4 regions of the Priestia sp. ABM2_011 genome follow, and region 2 is predicted to be linked to each of the others. Evidence: riboswitches for the same ligand, from Rfam matches in the RefSeq annotation. Region 2 holds a riboswitch; each other region holds the start of a gene.
What was found. A riboswitch is a leader RNA that binds a small molecule or an ion and turns the genes downstream of it on or off. The one in region 2 is predicted to bind cobalamin.
Positions count from the first base shown of each region.

Region 1 (4,392 bases), 4.2 Mb from region 2:
TGCCTTATTGACACTGTGCTTAATGACTCTCTTGATCATAGACATACTTCCTATTCCAATTTTATTTGCTATTGCTTTTGCCATTGCTTTATTTGTTAATTTTCCTCATCCAAAAGAACAGCAGGAAAGAATCTTAAGTCATGCAAACAGCTTTGTAATGGTTAGTACATTGGTTTTTGCAGCCGGAATTTTCACAGGCGTTTTTACAGAAACAAAAATGATGGATGCCATGGCAAATACTATTGTCAGCCTAACTCCTGAATGGCTGGGCTCTCACCTTCCCTTAGTTGTAGCAATAACGAGCCTTCCTCTTAGCTTTGTATTTTCACCTGATGCTTATTACTTTGGCATTTTACCTGTTATTAGCCATACAGCAGCTAATTTTGGTGTAGACCCTGTAGAGATAGGACGAGCAGCTTTATTGGGACATTCCACAACTGGGTTTCCTCTATCTCCTTTAGTACCCGCTACTTTCATTCTGATTGGGCTGGTTGAAGTAGATTTCGGCGAGCATCAAAAGTTTCTTTTCAAGTGGGCCTTTGGGACAACTATTGTCATGACGATTACAGCCATTTTAACGAATGCTATTTCATTTTAGAATCCTACCATAAAAAGGAAGCCGACTACCATAAGGCAATCGGCTCACACATGTAGGATATTGATTTAACACTAACAAAGTACAACACAACACTAGTAATTATATAATATATTTCATTATTTTGAAAGCGATTTCATATATATTTTTAAAAATATTTTGTTACTTGTTTTTTACAGAAAAGAACCACGTTTCAGCCAATTCGAAACGTGGTTCTTTTCTGTAAGGACTTGCCCTACAGGCTATAAATGTAAGTTACGTTCATTATAGCCTGAGCCCATATACAGATTCCATGGTAATTACTGTATGATCTCGTTACGTTACGACTCGTTGTATTTTTCTGTCCATGTGCAGCGTATTCCATGGTTCATCCTGTTCAGCTAGCCTTTTGATAAAGCCTTGTGAAGCCCAAAAAGGAATAGCGCCAGGTAAAAAAGGATGAGTATGCAGATACAGCGTGTCATAAAAATGACTTTGGGCAAATTGTTCAACTGCTTTTAACAGCTGCTGTCCAATGCCTAGACGCCGGTACGCTGGATCGACATAGCATTTTACAATCTCAGCTGCAGTTCTATGTTCATATCGCTCTTTTAATGCATGAAACCGTCCATCGTAAGCGTATAAACCAATGGTTCCAATTACTTGTTGATTTTCCGTAACAGCTGCAAAAAAAGCAGCGTCTTTCGCTTGAACGTAATGTTCATTAAAATGAAGCAAATCCACAGGAAGCTGATTTTTTTCCAGCATAGGAAATAGCTCATTCCGCATATTCATGACAAACTGAATCACTTCAGCATCCTTTTCTTTTACTTCTTTAATTTGATACATTTGTACTTCTTGCACGTTTACTGTCACATCCTTTTAACGATCATTGTATACTTTTTCTTTTCTCTGCTTATGCTGCAATGTTAACTACGGCGTTACGTCTAAATGCTGAGTCAGCATATAATACTCGCTTGGATGTGTTGTCCAGTTTTTCACTTTTTGATTATAAGCAACAACAATGTTTGGATGTACAATCGATGACGTCAGCATTTTTCTATTAATCAAAGCGGTTGCTTGTTTGGCTAACTGATCTCGTTTTGCGTCATCTACTGTTGAATTTAACTGTTCTATCATTTTTGTTAGCGTATCATCATTAATCCGGCTGGCATTTAAACCACCGCCGGGCAAATAGTTCGTACTTAAATAATAACTGGCATCTCCTCTAGGTGCTGTGATAAGGCTGTACAATGCTAAATCCCAATCATCTTTTGCCATTACATATTCATCGCTATCTTCAACTAGGTGAATCTTAATAGTAATTCCTAACTCTTTGGCATTAGACTGTATAAGCTGAGCAATTAAAGGCAGTTCTGGCAAAGAACTGTATGTGACAAGAGAGAGCGATAGTGGCTTTCCATTTTTGATTGCTTTGTCATTTTTGATTTGATAGCCTGCTTTCTCTAAATATTTTTTAGCAGATGTCATACCTCTTTGCTCATTAGCAGTACTATCAGCAAAAGGAAATTGGGGTAAAAATGGACCTCGAGCCGCTGCCGCTTGATTGTTCATGATGCTGCTAACAATTTCTTTTCGGTTCAATAAGGTATCGATAGCTTTTCTTACATTTTCGTCTTTTAATGCGTCATTGGTTTGATTGTAAAGCAATAAATGGGTGCGCACACTAGGTACTCCACTTACTTTAAAAGACGGATCTGTTTGTAAAGTGCCCAAGCTTTCTAAAGGCGGGCGATAAATAATATCGGCTGTTCCAGATTGAAGAGCAGCAACTCGCGCATTAGCATCTTCGTTAAATCCAAAGATCGCACTTTTCAATTTCACTTTTCCACCCCAATAATTTTCATATCTTTCTAATTTCACTTGATTTCCTTGATCAAAAGACAAGACGCGAAATGGACCCGTACCAATGGGCTTCTTAGCTATATTAGAAGCATCAACATCTATAATAGCTGTATTTGGATGCACTAATTCAGAAGGAAATTTAGGCATTGGTTCTTTTAATGTAATTGTCAGCGCATGACTGTTCGCTTTCATTTCTTTAATATTTAAAGCGTTTTTCATCGCATAACTTTGGTCTATCGTTCTTTGAAGAGAAGATTTAACGGCATTTGCATCCAGCGCTTTTCCATTTTGAAACGTGATGTTCTTTCTTATCATAAATGTCCATGTAAGGCCGTTATCTTTCGTTTCCCACTTTTCAGCAAGCCAAGGCTTTATTTTTAAATCGTCGTTGATTTTAACAAGCGTCTCCCCTACTCCCCCACGAACTGCTGTATAATTATCGTCCGTATGAGGATCAAGCGTTGCAGATGTAAAATTAAATAAAAACGTCACACTTTTATCCGTTTTCTTTCTTTCTTTTATACTTACGCTCTCTTCATTAGGAGCGCAAGCAGTGAGGCAAAGTAACACGAGAAATATCATAGATACAAGTTTTTTATTATTTATCATTCATTTTTCCACCTTCTATTTTAATACACAAAAAAAAGCACTTCTAAAAAGAAGTGCTTGCCTTCACAACAAATTCAGATAAACGTATCCCTTGTTTATCGTATTTTTGATTCTGCCAAAACACCTCCCTATCCTCGTAGGTTATTGTGTGCTGCGATTTATGGCAGGTCTCCTGGCTTCAAGTCATTGCCTTATACCGCCTTCCCGTCTCTAAATAGACAGTGGCTTTTTGACATAAGGCTCCTTGTTACAGTGGCGGGACCGCTCCGGATTTTCACCGGATTCCCTTTTAAGGCAATTGAAAAACAATTGCCACCATAAAAGCTGGTTATTTAATTTAGTAGCGTGCTCTTGAAACTCTAGAAGTGGAAGCTGATGGTGAAATATCTTCATCATCAAATCCAGTGGCAATAACGGTTACCATCATTTCGTCCTTTAAATCTTCATTAATCACAGATCCAAAAATCATATTTAAGTCCTGATCAGAAGCGGACGTGACAATATCTGCTGCTTCCTGTACTTCGTAAAGACTCAGGCTGCTGCCGCTCGTAATGTTCAGCAGCACGCCTCTTGCTCCATCAATCGATGCATCTAGCAGCGGACTAGAAATCGCTTTTTTCGCTGCTTCAATTGCTCGATCTGATCCCGAAGCTCGTCCGATACCCATAAGCGCAAATCCTTGATTAGACATAATTGTTTTTACATCAGCAAAGTCAAGGTTAATCAGCCCCGGAACAGCGATTAAATCTGAAATACCTTGAATACCTTGGCGAAGAACATTATCTGCTTCACGGAATGCTTCAAGCATAGGTGTCTTTTTATCAACGATTTCAAGCAAGCGGTCGTTTGGAATGACAATAAGGGTATCTACCGATTCATTCATCGCAGTAATACCGCCTACTGCTTGCTTGGTACGTTTATTTCCTTCAAACTTGAAAGGGCGAGTAACTACTCCAATTGTTAAAGCATTTAGTTCACGGGCAATTTGGGCAATAACCGGAGCTGCTCCAGTACCAGTGCCTCCCCCCATGCCAGCTGTTACGAATACCATATCTGCGCCTTGCAGTACTTCTTGAATTTGCTCTCTGCTTTCTTCTGCAGCTTCTCTTCCTACTTCTGGATTAGCTCCTGCACCTAATCCTCGCGTTAATGCCGCACCAATCTGCATTTTCACATCTGCTTTAGATAAATTAAGCGCCTGAGCATCCGTATTAACGGCGATAAATTCTACCCCTTGTACACCATGTTCAATCATACGGTTAACGGTGTTATTTCCTCCACCGCCGACTCCAATTACTTTAATTCGCACTAATGGCGATACATCTGCATCAAATCCAAACATT
Region 1 is NZ_JBSWUB010000001.1:4,800,927-4,805,318, forward strand. It holds gene ACXAE4_RS25260 (CitMHS family transporter) at 1-598, shown strand, start outside; gene ACXAE4_RS25265 (GNAT family N-acetyltransferase) at 911-1,438, opposite strand; gene nikA (nickel ABC transporter substrate-binding protein) at 1,508-3,049, opposite strand; cobalamin riboswitch at 3,194-3,384, opposite strand; gene ftsZ (cell division protein FtsZ) at 3,387-4,391, opposite strand.
Region 1: linked by a shared signal. The riboswitch ahead of nikA (nickel ABC transporter substrate-binding protein) and the one ahead of ACXAE4_RS03490 (ribonucleoside-diphosphate reductase subunit alpha) in region 2 are both predicted to bind cobalamin.

Region 2 (4,392 bases):
GGAGAAAATGTATATCCAGCTGAAATTGAAAATGTTTTGTTGAAGCATCCCGCTGTTAAAGAGGCCGGTGTAACGGGAGTAGCCGATGGAAAATGGGGACAAGTTCCTGCAGCATGCATTGTTATAAACGAAGACGTTTCAGATGAAGAGTTATCTTTACACATTCAACAATTTTTAGCAAAGTACAAACTTCCAAAGTATTTCGTTCGAGTAGAGGAGCTGCCGCGAACGGCCTCTAATAAAATCATACGCCGGAAGCTATCATCGTTCATACAGAAAGGGATTTAATCGATGATTATCAAAAAAGTACATCTTTATAAAATTGACATGAAGCTTCTTTCTCCTTTTTCAACAAGCTATGGTACGGTCCAGGATCGAGAATTGATTTTGCTTGAAGTAGAAGATGAAAAAGGATTTACAGGATGGGGAGAAGTCGTTGCTTTTTCATCTCCTTGGTATACGGAAGAAACGATTCAGACATGTTTTCATATGTTAGACGATTTTTTAATTCCTTCGCTTCTTCACCAGCAGCTTCAAAAACCAGAGGATGTTCAAAAGTTATTCAAACCTCTAAAGCGGAACAACATGGCTAAAGCAGCTTTGGACTGTGCTGTATGGGATTTGTATGCAAAGCGCCAAAATAAGCCCTTAGCTGAAGTAATTGGCGGAATAAGGCCTGCTGTAGAAGCTGGAGTGGTAGTTGGCTTAAATGATATTTCCATCATGAAAGAACAAATAAAGACTTATATGAAAGATGGTTATAAGCGCTTTAAAGTGAAAATTAAGCCAGGCGCTGACTATGAGCTACTGAAACAAATTCGAGATGAATTTCCAAGCATTCCTCTTATGGCTGATGCCAATTCAGCCTATACGTTAAGCGATAGTGATTCATTGAAAAAACTAGATGAATTGAATTTAATGATGATCGAACAGCCGTTAAGTTCGGATGATATCCTTGATCATCGATTATTACAAAAGCAAATGAAGACGCCGATTTGCTTAGATGAAAGTATTGTGAGCTATGAAGATGCACGTCATGCAATCGAACAAAAAAGCTGCAAGATTATCAATGTGAAAATCGGTCGAGTTGGCGGAATGTCTGTAGCAAAAAAAATTCATGATTTATGCGCCCTACACGGTGTAAGGCTTTGGGTTGGCGGAATGTTAGAAGCCGGGATTTCACGAGCTCATAACATCGCCCTTGCCACACTGCCTTCTTTCACGATACCAGGTGACATTTCTGCGTCGTCTCGCTATTGGGAAAAAGATATTATTAAGCCCGAAGTAGAGGTAGAAGCCGGAGTAATAAAGGTGAAGGAAAAACCGGGGATAGGATACGATATTGATAAAAAGTTTATCAAAACAATCACAGCATTTGAAAAAGAATACAAATAATTAAAAACCGTTTTTTATGAAAAACGGTTTTTTTATTGATGTTGGCAATGTTTAGTAGAAAAATAGGACAAATTTTTTAAAAAGAGCACATTGTTCCATCAAGCGTGTCAAAACATGTTATGATGGAGTAGTTTGATGAAAAAAGTCGAAGGATTTTATCGTAAAAAACAAAATTATTTTTGAAAATAGGTTGATAGTTTTCTAAGTTGTCCTATATAATGTGTTTATAACATAACACAATATGTTGTTTGTTAAACAATAATAAAATACTATATTTTGTGTTTTCCAGTGAAAAAGGTGTCTGATAAAAAGACTTAAAAGGGAATTTGGTGAAAATCCAAAGCTGTCCCCGCAACTGTGAATGCTGATGAAATAAGGAGATCCACTGTGAGTAAACATCATGGGAAGGCCTTAAAGTAAAAAGAAGCATAAGTCAGGAGACCTGCCTTTTTTATGTCGTTTTATCTTCTTCGGGAGGTGAGAGGGTAGAGCGAGGATTGAGAAAAGACTTAGTGTCTTCTTCTATCTTCGTTCTATTCGCTCACCGAGGTACGGTGAGCGATTTTTTATTTTGAAGTGAAGAGAGGAGCCATATTTATGGTGAATACATTAAAGCCTACAATTCTACATGAATTAACTGCATATATTGAACGTTTAAAAAAAGAATTTACGCAACTTGATTTTTCTTTGTATGAGGAAAAGGTTATTCAAACTGTTACAGTAAAGGAAAATATGACGGACGAAAAGGTTGCAAACGTACTAATTTTGGCAGCCCTAGAGCGTATTTCAATGGAAGAACCAGATTGGACGTACGTGGCGGCAGACGTCTACTTAAACGAACTATATCGAAAAGCAGCGGACAACCGAGGTTATGATAAAAAAGAGAAGTACGGTTCGTTTTATCAGCTTATTCAAGAACTAACAAAAATCGGCATTTATAATAAACAGCTATTAAAAACATATACAGAAGAAGAAATTAATGAAATTGCTTCAGTCATTATTCCTGAACGCGATCGTTTATTTACATACATTGGATTGCTGACATTAGCAGATCGCTATTTAGCGACATCACATGATAAGCGTGTATACGAATTACCGCAAGAACGTTTTCTTATCATTGCTATGACGCTGATGTCTCAAGAAAAGAAAGAAAATCGAACAGCATTAGTAAAAGAAGCGTACTGGGCGCTTTCTAGTCTATATATGACGGTTGCCACACCAACACTCTCAAACGCAGGAAAGAGCTACGGACAGCTATCTAGCTGCTTTATTGATACGATTGATGACAGCTTACGCGGTATTTATGATAGCAATACAGATTTGGCCACGCTTAGTAAAAATGGAGGCGGAATTGGTGTCTACCTCGGTCATATTAGAAGCCGAGGAAGTGATATAAAAGGTTTTAAAGGCGTATCATCAGGAACAATTCCATGGATGAAACAGCTAAATAATACGGCTGTAAGTGTCGATCAGCTAGGTCAACGACAAGGAGCTATTGCTGTATATTTAGATGTTTGGCATAAAGACATTTTTTCATTCTTAGACGCGCGTTTGAACAATGGTGATGAACGCCAGCGCACGCATGATTTATTCACTGGCGTATGTTTGCCAGATTTGTTTATGGAAAAAGTAGAAGCACGTGAAGACTGGCACTTATTCGATCCTCACGAAGTTCGTACGCTGATGGGCTACTCGTTAGAAGATTTTTATGATGAAGAAGAAGGCAGCGGTTCGTTCCGCACTCGTTACGCTGAGTGTGTAAACAATGAACAGCTTTCAAGAGAAACAGTGCCTGCTATTGAGATCTTCAAGCGCATTATGCTTTCGCAGCTTGAAACCGGAACTCCTTATATGTTCTATCGTGATACGGTTAACCGAGCTAATCAAAACCGACACGCGGGCATGATTTACTGCAGTAACTTATGTACAGAAATCACGCAAAACCAAAGTACAACGGTCGTAACAGAGGAAATTACGGAAGACGGAAAAATTATTATTACAAAGAATCCGGGCGATTTTGTTGTATGTAATCTTTCTTCTATTAACTTAGCGAGAGCCGTAACTGAAGATGTACTTGAACGTTTAATTCCAATTCAAGTACGCATGCTTGATAATGTTATTGAGTTAAATGATTTGCCGGTACTTCAAGCAAAGCTAACGAATCAAAAGTACCGCGCAGTAGGGCTTGGCACATTTGGCTGGAACCATTTGCTTGCCTTAAAGAAAATAGCATGGGAGACAGATGAAGCGGTAGCATATTGCGATGAATTGTATGAACAAATTTCTTACTTAACCGTGCAGGCAAGCATGAACTTAGCTAAAGAAAAAGGCGCATATCCATTATTTAAAGGCTCAGATTTTGAGTCAGGCGCTTATTTTGAAACACGTGAATACACGAGCGAAGCGTGGAGTGAACTGCGTAGCGAAGTTCAAAGCAATGGGATAAGAAATGGATATTTAATGGCTGTAGCACCTAATTCATCAACATCTATTATCGCGGGTTCTACGGCAAGTATTGATCCGATTTTCCGTAAGTTTTATTCAGAGGAAAAGAAAAACTATAAAATCCCAGTGACGGCACCAGATTTATCGCCAGCAACAAACTGGTATTATAAGTCCGTTTATTTAATTGATCAGCACTGGAGCATTAAGCAAAACGCCAAGCGCCAGCGTCATATTGATCAATCTATTTCATTCAATTTATATGTACAAAATGATATCCGAGCAAAAGAGCTGCTGGATCTTCATATGACGGCATGGAAAGAAAAATTAAAAACGACCTATTACGTACGTTCAACATCAAGTGAAGTCATTGAAGAATGTGAAAGCTGTCATAGTTAAAAGGAGTGAATAATTGATGACAAGCATGTTAAAACGAGAATTAATGAACGAAACAGCTCCGAACCGTTCGACAGGAATCATCAACGGCAAGAGCTCCAATATTCTAAACTGGGATGACGTCCGATTTTCATGGGCGTTCCCTAAATACAAGCGTAT
Region 2 is NZ_JBSWUB010000001.1:641,685-646,076, forward strand. It holds gene ACXAE4_RS03480 (o-succinylbenzoate--CoA ligase) at 1-288, shown strand, start outside; gene menC (o-succinylbenzoate synthase) at 292-1,395, shown strand; cobalamin riboswitch at 1,674-1,859, shown strand; gene ACXAE4_RS03490 (ribonucleoside-diphosphate reductase subunit alpha) at 1,993-4,236, shown strand; gene ACXAE4_RS03495 (ribonucleotide-diphosphate reductase subunit beta) at 4,253-4,392, shown strand, end outside.

Region 3 (4,392 bases), 1.7 Mb from region 2:
GCGCTAATTATCTGTATTGTACTTTCAGCGATTATTTACACAGCACTGCAAGTATTGTTCATCGGTAACATCCCGGCTGATATGCTATCAGGAGGATGGGGAACAATTCAAGAGCAATTCTCTTTACCATTTAAAGATATTGCACTTATTTTAGGCCTTGGCTGGTTAGTAACGCTTGTTATTTTTGATGCTATTTTATCACCAGGCGGTAACGGAAACATCTTTATGAATACAACTTCTCGTCTAGTTTATGCTTGGTCTCGTAATGGAACACTATTTAAACGTTTCTCAAAAGTAGATAAGAAAACAGGAATTCCACGTGCGTCACTATGGCTATCATTTGGAATGTCCGTATTCTGGACACTGCCATTTCCTTCTTGGGAAGCGCTAGTAAACGTATGTTCAGTAGCACTTATTCTGTCTTATGCTATCGCACCAATTTCAGCTGCAGCATTCAGAGTAAATGCAAAAGATCTTAAAAAACCTTTCAAATTAAAAGGCATGAGCATTATTGCTCCTGTTTCATTTATCTTCTGTTCATACATCGTATACTGGTCAGGATGGACAACAATTTCTTGGCTGCTAGGATCACAGCTTCTAATGGTTGTTATCTACGTAGCGTTTAAGAAATACGTACCAACTGACGTTGTGAAATTTGCACAGCAGCTTAAATCTGCTTGGTGGCTAGTTGCTTATTATATTATTATGCTTGTTATCTCTTATCTAGGTTCATTTGGTGGAGGACAAGGTGTGTTAAGCAACCCACTTGACTTAATTTTAATTGCTCTTGTTTCACTCGGTATTTTCTACTGGGCGAAATACACAGGTTTACCAAAAGCAGTTATCGATACAGATGATTAATAAAAAACACGGCATGAATTCATGCCGTGTTTTTCGTTTGTATAGGCGTGTACTCTATTTATTTATCAAACAGCCATGTTTTTAATATAGCAGCATACTCACGAAAGTAGGCTTGAAGTTTAATTGAATTTGGTGTCTTTGCGCCTAAAGGATAAACATCAAAACCTTGGCGCTTTGCAATAATAGAAGCGCGAAACAGATGAAAATCACTGCTAACAAGCACGATTCGTTTATCTTGAATATCAACTTTCTTTTTGGTGAAAGTAAAATTCTCAAAAGTAGAAGTTGACTGACCCTCTTTTATAATTCGATTCTTTTTAATTCCTGCTTTTCGTAGAAAACGGTAGGCTGCCTCTGCTTCAGAAATTTCTTCATCAGATCCTTTTCCACCCGTTACGATAACTTTTGTTTGTTTATGAGTCTTTAAATAAGATAAAGCTGTTTTTGCTCGCTCTTTTAAACTAGGAGACATTTGATCACCATCTACTTTAGAACCTAAAACGAGGACATAATCTGCGTTTTGTGGAACAGACTTGTGAGCAGTTTGATACATACAAAAAGATATAATTACTATATAAAGAACAAGCGAACCAATAAAGGTATAAATCATTTTTTTCTTCAACTGTGAGCACCTTCCTAGCTATTTCATAAGATGTTTGGAAAATAATTGTTATTATAGCATACGAGACCCAAATAAGTATAAACACAGTAATATATAATAATAGAAGAAAATCGTTATTGTGAATGGCTATAAAATTCGTTACAATAAAGAATAAATGATTTTAAAAGTGCCTCTAAGGAGGATAATAGGGAAATCGGTGAGAATCCGGTGCAGCCCCCGCTACTGTAAATGTGGATGAACCTGCAAAGACCCACTAGTCAAACTAGGAAGGGTGCAGAAGTAAAATGAAGCATAAGCCAGGAGACCTGCTTTTAAAAACCCCTTATTTTTCGGTGGGAGAAATAAGTCAAGACAATGTGTTAATGAGCGCATGACCAAACCTTGACTTTTACAGTTAAGGTTTTTTTATGTGGTAGGGAGTGGATAAAGTGAAAAAAGGAAAACCTCTTATGATTCAAGGAACGCATTCAGACGCTGGAAAAAGCATGATTGCTACAGCATTTTGCCGTATTTTTAAAGAAGACGGCTATCAAACTGCACCGTTTAAATCGCAAAACATGGCGCTCAATTCATACATTACAATGGATGGAAAAGAAATTGGCAGAGCGCAGGGAATTCAAGCAGAAGCTGCTGGAGTAGAAGCAACAACTAATATGAACCCTATTTTAATTAAACCAACTCGTGATCATGAATCTCAAATTGTCGTTCATGGAAAGCCGCTTCGTAATATGTTTGCTTTTCAGTATCGGCAAGAATTTTTTAATGAAGGTTTGAACGTTATCACTGAGTCTTATAAAGAGCTTGCCAGTCATTATGATCGAATTGTGATTGAAGGTGCTGGAAGTCCTGCTGAAGTCAATTTGAACGATCGGGAACTGGTAAATATGCGCGTAGCAAAGATAGCCCAAGCGCCTGTTGTGTTAGTAGGAGATATTGATAAAGGAGGGGTTTTTGCGAGTCTGGTGGGTACTCTTCAATTGCTTCCAGATGAACATAAACCTAGAGTAATTGGAGTGTTAATCAATAAATTCCGAGGAGACTTAGAGCTTTTAAAACCGGGGTTGAAGTGGTTTGAAGAATACACGGGAGTTCCGGTACTAGGAGTGATTCCTTATATGCACGACGTGGAAATTGACGCTGAAGATTCGCTATCACTCAGAAATTACTCAACGCTTGTGAATCCGTTAAAAGAAATCGATATTGCGGTTATCTCGTATCCTCGCATCTCAAATTTTACGGACATTGATCCTCTAAGCTTAGAAGAAGACTGTCATGTGAGACTTGTAACCAAGCCATCACAACTAGGTACGCCTGATTTAATTGTTTTACCAGGAAGCAAAAATACGATTGAAGATGCGCAGTTTTTACAAGAAAGCGGCCTGGATCTAGCCATTAATCAAGTCTTGAACGCAACGAACGCTCACGTTATTGGCATCTGCGGGGGATATCAAATGTTAGGCGAGACAATTACGGACCCCGATGCAGTAGAGTCCCGGATTGAATCTATTAAAGGGCTGTGTTTGCTTCCAGTGGAAACCGTTATGACAACCAGCAAAAAAACAGAAAGAGTTTCTGGATATGTTCAGTTAGAGAGTGAGAAGGTTTCAATTGAAGGCTATGAAATTCATATGGGAAAGACGATTTCTAAAAGCATGACGGAAGCCTTTGCGGTGGTAGATGATCAAAAAGAAGGAACGGTTAAAGACAACATCATTGGCACGTATGTTCATGATGTGTTTCATAACGATGCTTTGCGCAGAGCTTTGCTTAATCAAATTCGTAAACATAAAAAATTGCCGCCTATTACGGATACATTCAACAGTCGCCTGCAAAAAGAGGAGTCTTTTTCAAAAGCAGCAGCATATGTGAGAGAAGCTGTAGATATGGAAAAGCTGTATCATTTAATAGACAACTATAAAAGCCCGGAGCAAGCACAAAAAGTGTAGCTTGTAGAGGTTTTCGCTTGTTTTTTCACCGAGAACTTTAGTACGCTATTCTACGTTGCCTAGTTCAACAGTCTAGCACTCGTAACAAATAAAAGATGATTGTTTCCAATACTATGTAGGATGGAAACATGGTTTATGGACAGGAAAATGAATGGTTAATGTAATGTAAAACATCACGCCTCGTTTCCTAGAGGAGCTGAAAGTATTGATTTTTAAACGTATTTTTTTAAACAAAGCATCTATTTTATACATAGTCAGTTTATTTATTGTATGTACTTCGGTGATTATGGGAGTATTTATTGGTACAGTTTCGTTAACCGTAGGAGATACAATCAAAATTATTATTGGCCACCTTACCGGACTATCCTTATATCATGGTCCGGAAAACATGGATTTAATCATTTGGCAAATTCGTTTTCCAAGAGTACTGGTGGCATTTTTAGTAGGAGCTTCGCTTTCAATAGCAGGGGCTGCCTTTCAAGGGCTATTAAGAAACTCTCTTGCGGATCCTTACACGATCGGAGTTTCCTCAGGTGCAACCCTTGGCTCTGTCATGGCAATTTATTTTCACTGGAGTATTTTTGGTTTGTCTATCTTCACGCTGCCTGTAGTCGGCATCGTATCTGGTTTTATTACTCTTCTTTTAGTTTTTGGTATTACGAAACTCGCAAGCGGCAATTTGGCCAATGAAACCATCATCTTAGCGGGGATTATTTTATCATCCTTTATGAGCGCGCTTATTTCATTAATTGTAGCTCTTTCTCCTGAAGAAGATGTAAGGCAGGTTTTATATTGGCTAATGGGAAGCGTATCAATGAGAGGATGGTCGCATATTCAAATTTTAGGGCCGTTCTTTTTAGTCGGTACGATTATGCTGCTGTTACATGTGAAAGAGCTGAACGGCTTAGCATTTGGCGATCAATCCGCTCAATTTATGGGGATAGACGTAAAGAAGAAAAAAAG
Region 3 is NZ_JBSWUB010000001.1:2,368,020-2,372,411, forward strand. It holds gene ACXAE4_RS12855 (APC family permease) at 1-861, shown strand, start outside; gene ACXAE4_RS12860 (YdcF family protein) at 920-1,483, opposite strand; cobalamin riboswitch at 1,631-1,810, shown strand; gene ACXAE4_RS12865 (cobyric acid synthase) at 1,903-3,429, shown strand; gene ACXAE4_RS12870 (FecCD family ABC transporter permease) at 3,635-4,392, shown strand, end outside.
Region 3: linked by a shared signal. The riboswitch ahead of ACXAE4_RS12865 (cobyric acid synthase) and the one ahead of ACXAE4_RS03490 (ribonucleoside-diphosphate reductase subunit alpha) in region 2 are both predicted to bind cobalamin.

Region 4 (4,392 bases), 2.1 Mb from region 2:
ATGGGTCCCAATCATGCTTCATAGTCGAGATAAACTCGCGAATTTGATCGTTCCCTTCAGGATCTCTACTTCCATGACCGACAAATAAAACTGATTTCATATAATGCCCTCCCATTTTTAATCTCCACACGGAGCTGGTTCTACTTTTATTTTTGGTGTTATATCTTGATAGTCGAATCCATAAACATTCTTCACACGCTTAAAGAATTTATGAAACCGCTCATTTGGATGACCTTTTTCTTTATATTCATGGACAATGTTCTCCACTATTTCAACAATGTCATCGGGCGCTATGCCTTCCGCCACAATTTGACCTGAATGGGCGTTTCGTCCAACCGTTTTAGCCCCTAAAAATAAGTCAAACGCACCTTTTCTGTAGACAATGCCGATATCTTCTTGAACAGCACCGTAACAGGCCATACCGCATCCATTAATACCAAGCTTCAGCTCTTTTGGCATGTCCATTCCACCGAGACGCTTTTGTAATTGTTCCGTATGCGGGATGGCGTCACTTTTTTCTCCATCACAAAAATCACACGCTTTAATTGTAAACACGTCTCCGACTGGAGATAGTAAAAAGGAAGCTGATTGGAGCTTTTTAATAATCACATCTGGCTGAGCCGTTGGAATTTGCAGTTTGATTTGATGGTCAGGCGTATACTCCATCGTACCTTTTTCACCAACAACTTCTGCTAGTGTTGTCATTTGAACGGGCGTAAACTTCTTATTTGCAAGCCCTGGACTAACTGCCACTTCAAAAATAGACTCAATTGGCTGGTGTACGACCGGTGAAGTAGTTTCACCTAAAATTGCTTGAAGCGCTTCTTCTGCCAGAGCTCGTGAAGCTGCTTTTTCTTCTTTTGTGTTCTGAACATCTTCAATAGCTGAAGCCGTTTGCTTTACAGTCTCCTCTTGATCAAGAGCCCATGGTTCTGCTTCTTTTCGAAGTCGCTGATGCGGTCTTAGCGGCTGCTCTGTTTGGTTGAGGGTATATTTACGCTGATACCCGCGCGGTGTAATCATTAAGTCATCGTAAAAGAACGTAGATGAATTTCCGACAACAACGGTAGTCAGCATGCCTATTTCATGATTTAACATGTCTTTTAAATTGGTCATTACCACTTCTTCACGGTCACGATAAGCGCTTTTCACAAGACCAACAGGCGTATCGGGGGAACGGTATTTTAATAAAATCCTTTGCGCTTCCACAATTTGTCTTGTGCGTCTTCCGCTTTTCGGATTATAAAAAGCTACTACAAAATCTGCTTGTGCAGCTGCTTCGATTCGTTTTTCGATTAACTCCCAAGGCGTAAGGTGGTCACTTAAACTAATCGTACAGGCATCATGCATCACGGGCGCCCCAAGGAGGGATGCGCATGAATTAATAGCCGAAATGCCAGGAATCACTTCCAGCTCTACGCCCGTTTCTTTTTTCCATCCTTTTTCAATCAACACTTCATACACAAGGCCGGCCATTCCGTATACTCCTGCATCTCCGCTTGAAATGACCGCCACGGTTTTTCCCGCTTCAGCTTGCTTTACGGCTTCTTGTGCACGGCTTACTTCTTCGGTCATTCCTGTACTAATAATTTGCTGATTCGTTAATAGTCCTTGAATTAATTCCACATAGGTTTTATAACCAATGATCATATCACTTTCTTGAATGGCTTCTCTTGCTCGCTGTGTAATATGTTCAAAGCTTCCTGGGCCGAATCCAATAACTAACAGTTTACCTTTCATGCTAGCTCCTCCTTTATGCGTTACTTTTTACTTTGTCAATTCCTTCTATGGAGTCACTCTTTTCCGGAGAAACAAAACCGTTTTGATCATATTCATAAATAAGTGATTCCTTTATACTGCAGCCTCCTGCTAAATGTTCTTCAACAATTCGATGAGCTACGTTTTCAGTGACCTGCTTGTACCAATCTCCTGAAGGGTACACGATAGCTACAGGAGCATCTTTGCACCTTCCGTTACAGCGCGTACGGGTTGTGTGAACCGCTTCATCTAGATTCAGTTCAGTCACTTTATTTCGAATAGCTTGCGTGGCTTCTTCTCCACCTTTTCTCATACAGCTGCTTCCATTACAAATCAATACGTGATGTTTTGTTCCATTTAAGTTCCACGTCGTCACACTTATTCGCTCCTTTACTAAAAAAACGCCTCTATCAATGATAGAGGCGCAGAAAAATTCAAACTAAGTTTTTGCACTTCCACCTATATCCCGTAGGGTAAGCTTCGCATTAGAAAAAGGCTGGTTTCCTGACTTCGATTCATCACTTGATTGCGCCTTCCCGAATACAGTGGCATATGCAATCAGCTCCTCTTCACAGTGGCGGGTACCGCGCTGGCTTCACACCAGACTTCCCATTTAACGCAATGTGAACATTGCGCACCTTTTTTGCACGATATGTAGTTTTGTGCTACGAGAAAAACCCGCTTCGCTAATATGCGAGCGGGTAAAACGTCAGAATAAAAGTGTACACGAATGCCACTTTAAGCCAACGTTTCCCTTCCCGCTCCCCGGAGAAATAGAAACTTCACAATAAAGACAGGTCTCCTGACTTGTGTATCATTCTACTTGAGAACCTTCCCGTGATTTTTCCACAGTGGTTATACTCGTTCGTCCACACTTACAGTTGCGGGGGCAGTACTGGTCTTTCACCAGTTTCCCTATTAAGCCTTCTTGGCATCTTTACTGTTGCTGTTTGATATATATGAACCTTTTAAACTATCAGAATAATAGAAGTAACTACCATATCATAGCGTACATTTTTTTTTATTTCAACTCTATTCTTTTCGTAAGATACAAGAAGCTATGAAAAAACAAGAGCATAAAGTCAGCTCTTGTTTTTTCATTATATAGCTACTAATGTTAAATGAGGATCATTATAATACACGACTTCTGAAAGAACTTTACAGCCATTTGTTTTTGCAAAAGCTTCTCTCGCCTGCGTTTCAGTTTCAAATTCAAACATTTTCATTTCTTTTCCAGCATATACCGTCAGTACCCACATGAAAAGATTCGCCTCCGATTATTGTAGTGATCGCTATATCCACATTATGACGAAACCATATCCTTTTGAAAACCCATTCTACAAAACTTGTCACAAGAAACTTTTAAAAATTTAAAAACATTTTAACTTCTGTAAATGAACAAAATGTACAAAAGGTTTAAGCCGTATTATACCTCTTTAAAAAAGGTGCTTTTTTTACCAACTGTTGCTTCACCAGTAAAAAAATATATAGTATTTATTAAAAAAAGAAGCCGGACAGCCGGCTTCTTTTTTAGGAAAGGAAAGTACAGACATCACAGTCCCGTCCTGCTCTTTGTTTTGCATAAAAATACACTAATTAAATATTCCTTTCTTAAAGCAGAACCATGTTCGATTGCACATAGTGGTAAAGAAGCTTGTACGTATGGTTTAATGAATCTTGATGCGTTCTCTCAAACGCATGAGAAGAATCAATTCCTGGACCAATTAAGCCGTGTACGATGTCATGCCCGGCACGAATAGCAGCAGAAGCATCTGATCCGTAAAACGGATAAATATCTAATTTGTACTGAATATCATGCTGCTTAGCTAGCTCCACCAAATGCTTTCTCAAACCGTAATGATATGGGCCGCTTGAATCTTTTACACAAATAGACACGGTGTATTCATCAGTAGATTGTCCATCTCCCATGGCACCCATATCAACCGCTAAGTATTCTACCGTTTGAGGCGTAATATTAGAATTTCCTCCGTATCCAATTTCTTCATTATTTGAAATAAGAAAGTGCGTAGTGTATGGCAGTTCGATCTGCTCTTCTTGAATTGTTTTCATGAGCTGAAGCAATAAAGCTACGCTTGCTTTATCATCGAGATGACGAGATTTAATAAAACCGCTTTTTGTTATTTCTACACGAGGATCAAACGAAACAAAGTCGCCGACTTCAATTCCAAGACTGCGAACATCTTCTGCGCTATGTACTTTTTCATCCAATCGAATTTCTATATTATCTTGATTTCGCTCAGCTTTACCTGCATCTTTATACACATGAACAGATGTTTGATGCATAAGGATGGTCCCTGTAAATACTTCTCCTGCTGACGTTTCGATTTCACAATATTCTCCTTCAATGGAATTGTAGCGGAACCCTCCAATCAAGTCGATTTTCAGACGTCCACTCGGTTTGATTTCTTTTACCATAGCACCTAATGTATCGACATGAGCCGTCAGCATGCGGTGATGATCCGTATCTTTACCGGGAATGGTAGCGACTAAGCCTCCTTTTCGATTGCGATACGTTTGAATATTTAGCTCTTTTACATAGTCTTCGACAAATGAAATCACCTTTTCTGTATTTCCAGAAGGACTGGGAATCGAAACAAGCTTTTTAATTAACTG
Region 4 is NZ_JBSWUB010000001.1:2,719,790-2,724,181, reverse strand. It holds gene ACXAE4_RS14715 (sirohydrochlorin chelatase) at 1-100, opposite strand, end outside; gene cobJ (precorrin-3B C(17)-methyltransferase) at 118-1,740, opposite strand; gene ACXAE4_RS14705 ((2Fe-2S) ferredoxin domain-containing protein) at 1,754-2,134, opposite strand; cobalamin riboswitch at 2,236-2,415, opposite strand; cobalamin riboswitch at 2,534-2,712, opposite strand; gene ACXAE4_RS14700 (hypothetical protein) at 2,859-3,017, opposite strand; gene ACXAE4_RS14695 (M42 family metallopeptidase) at 3,370-4,392, opposite strand, start outside.
Region 4: linked by a shared signal. The riboswitch ahead of ACXAE4_RS14705 ((2Fe-2S) ferredoxin domain-containing protein) and the one ahead of ACXAE4_RS03490 (ribonucleoside-diphosphate reductase subunit alpha) in region 2 are both predicted to bind cobalamin.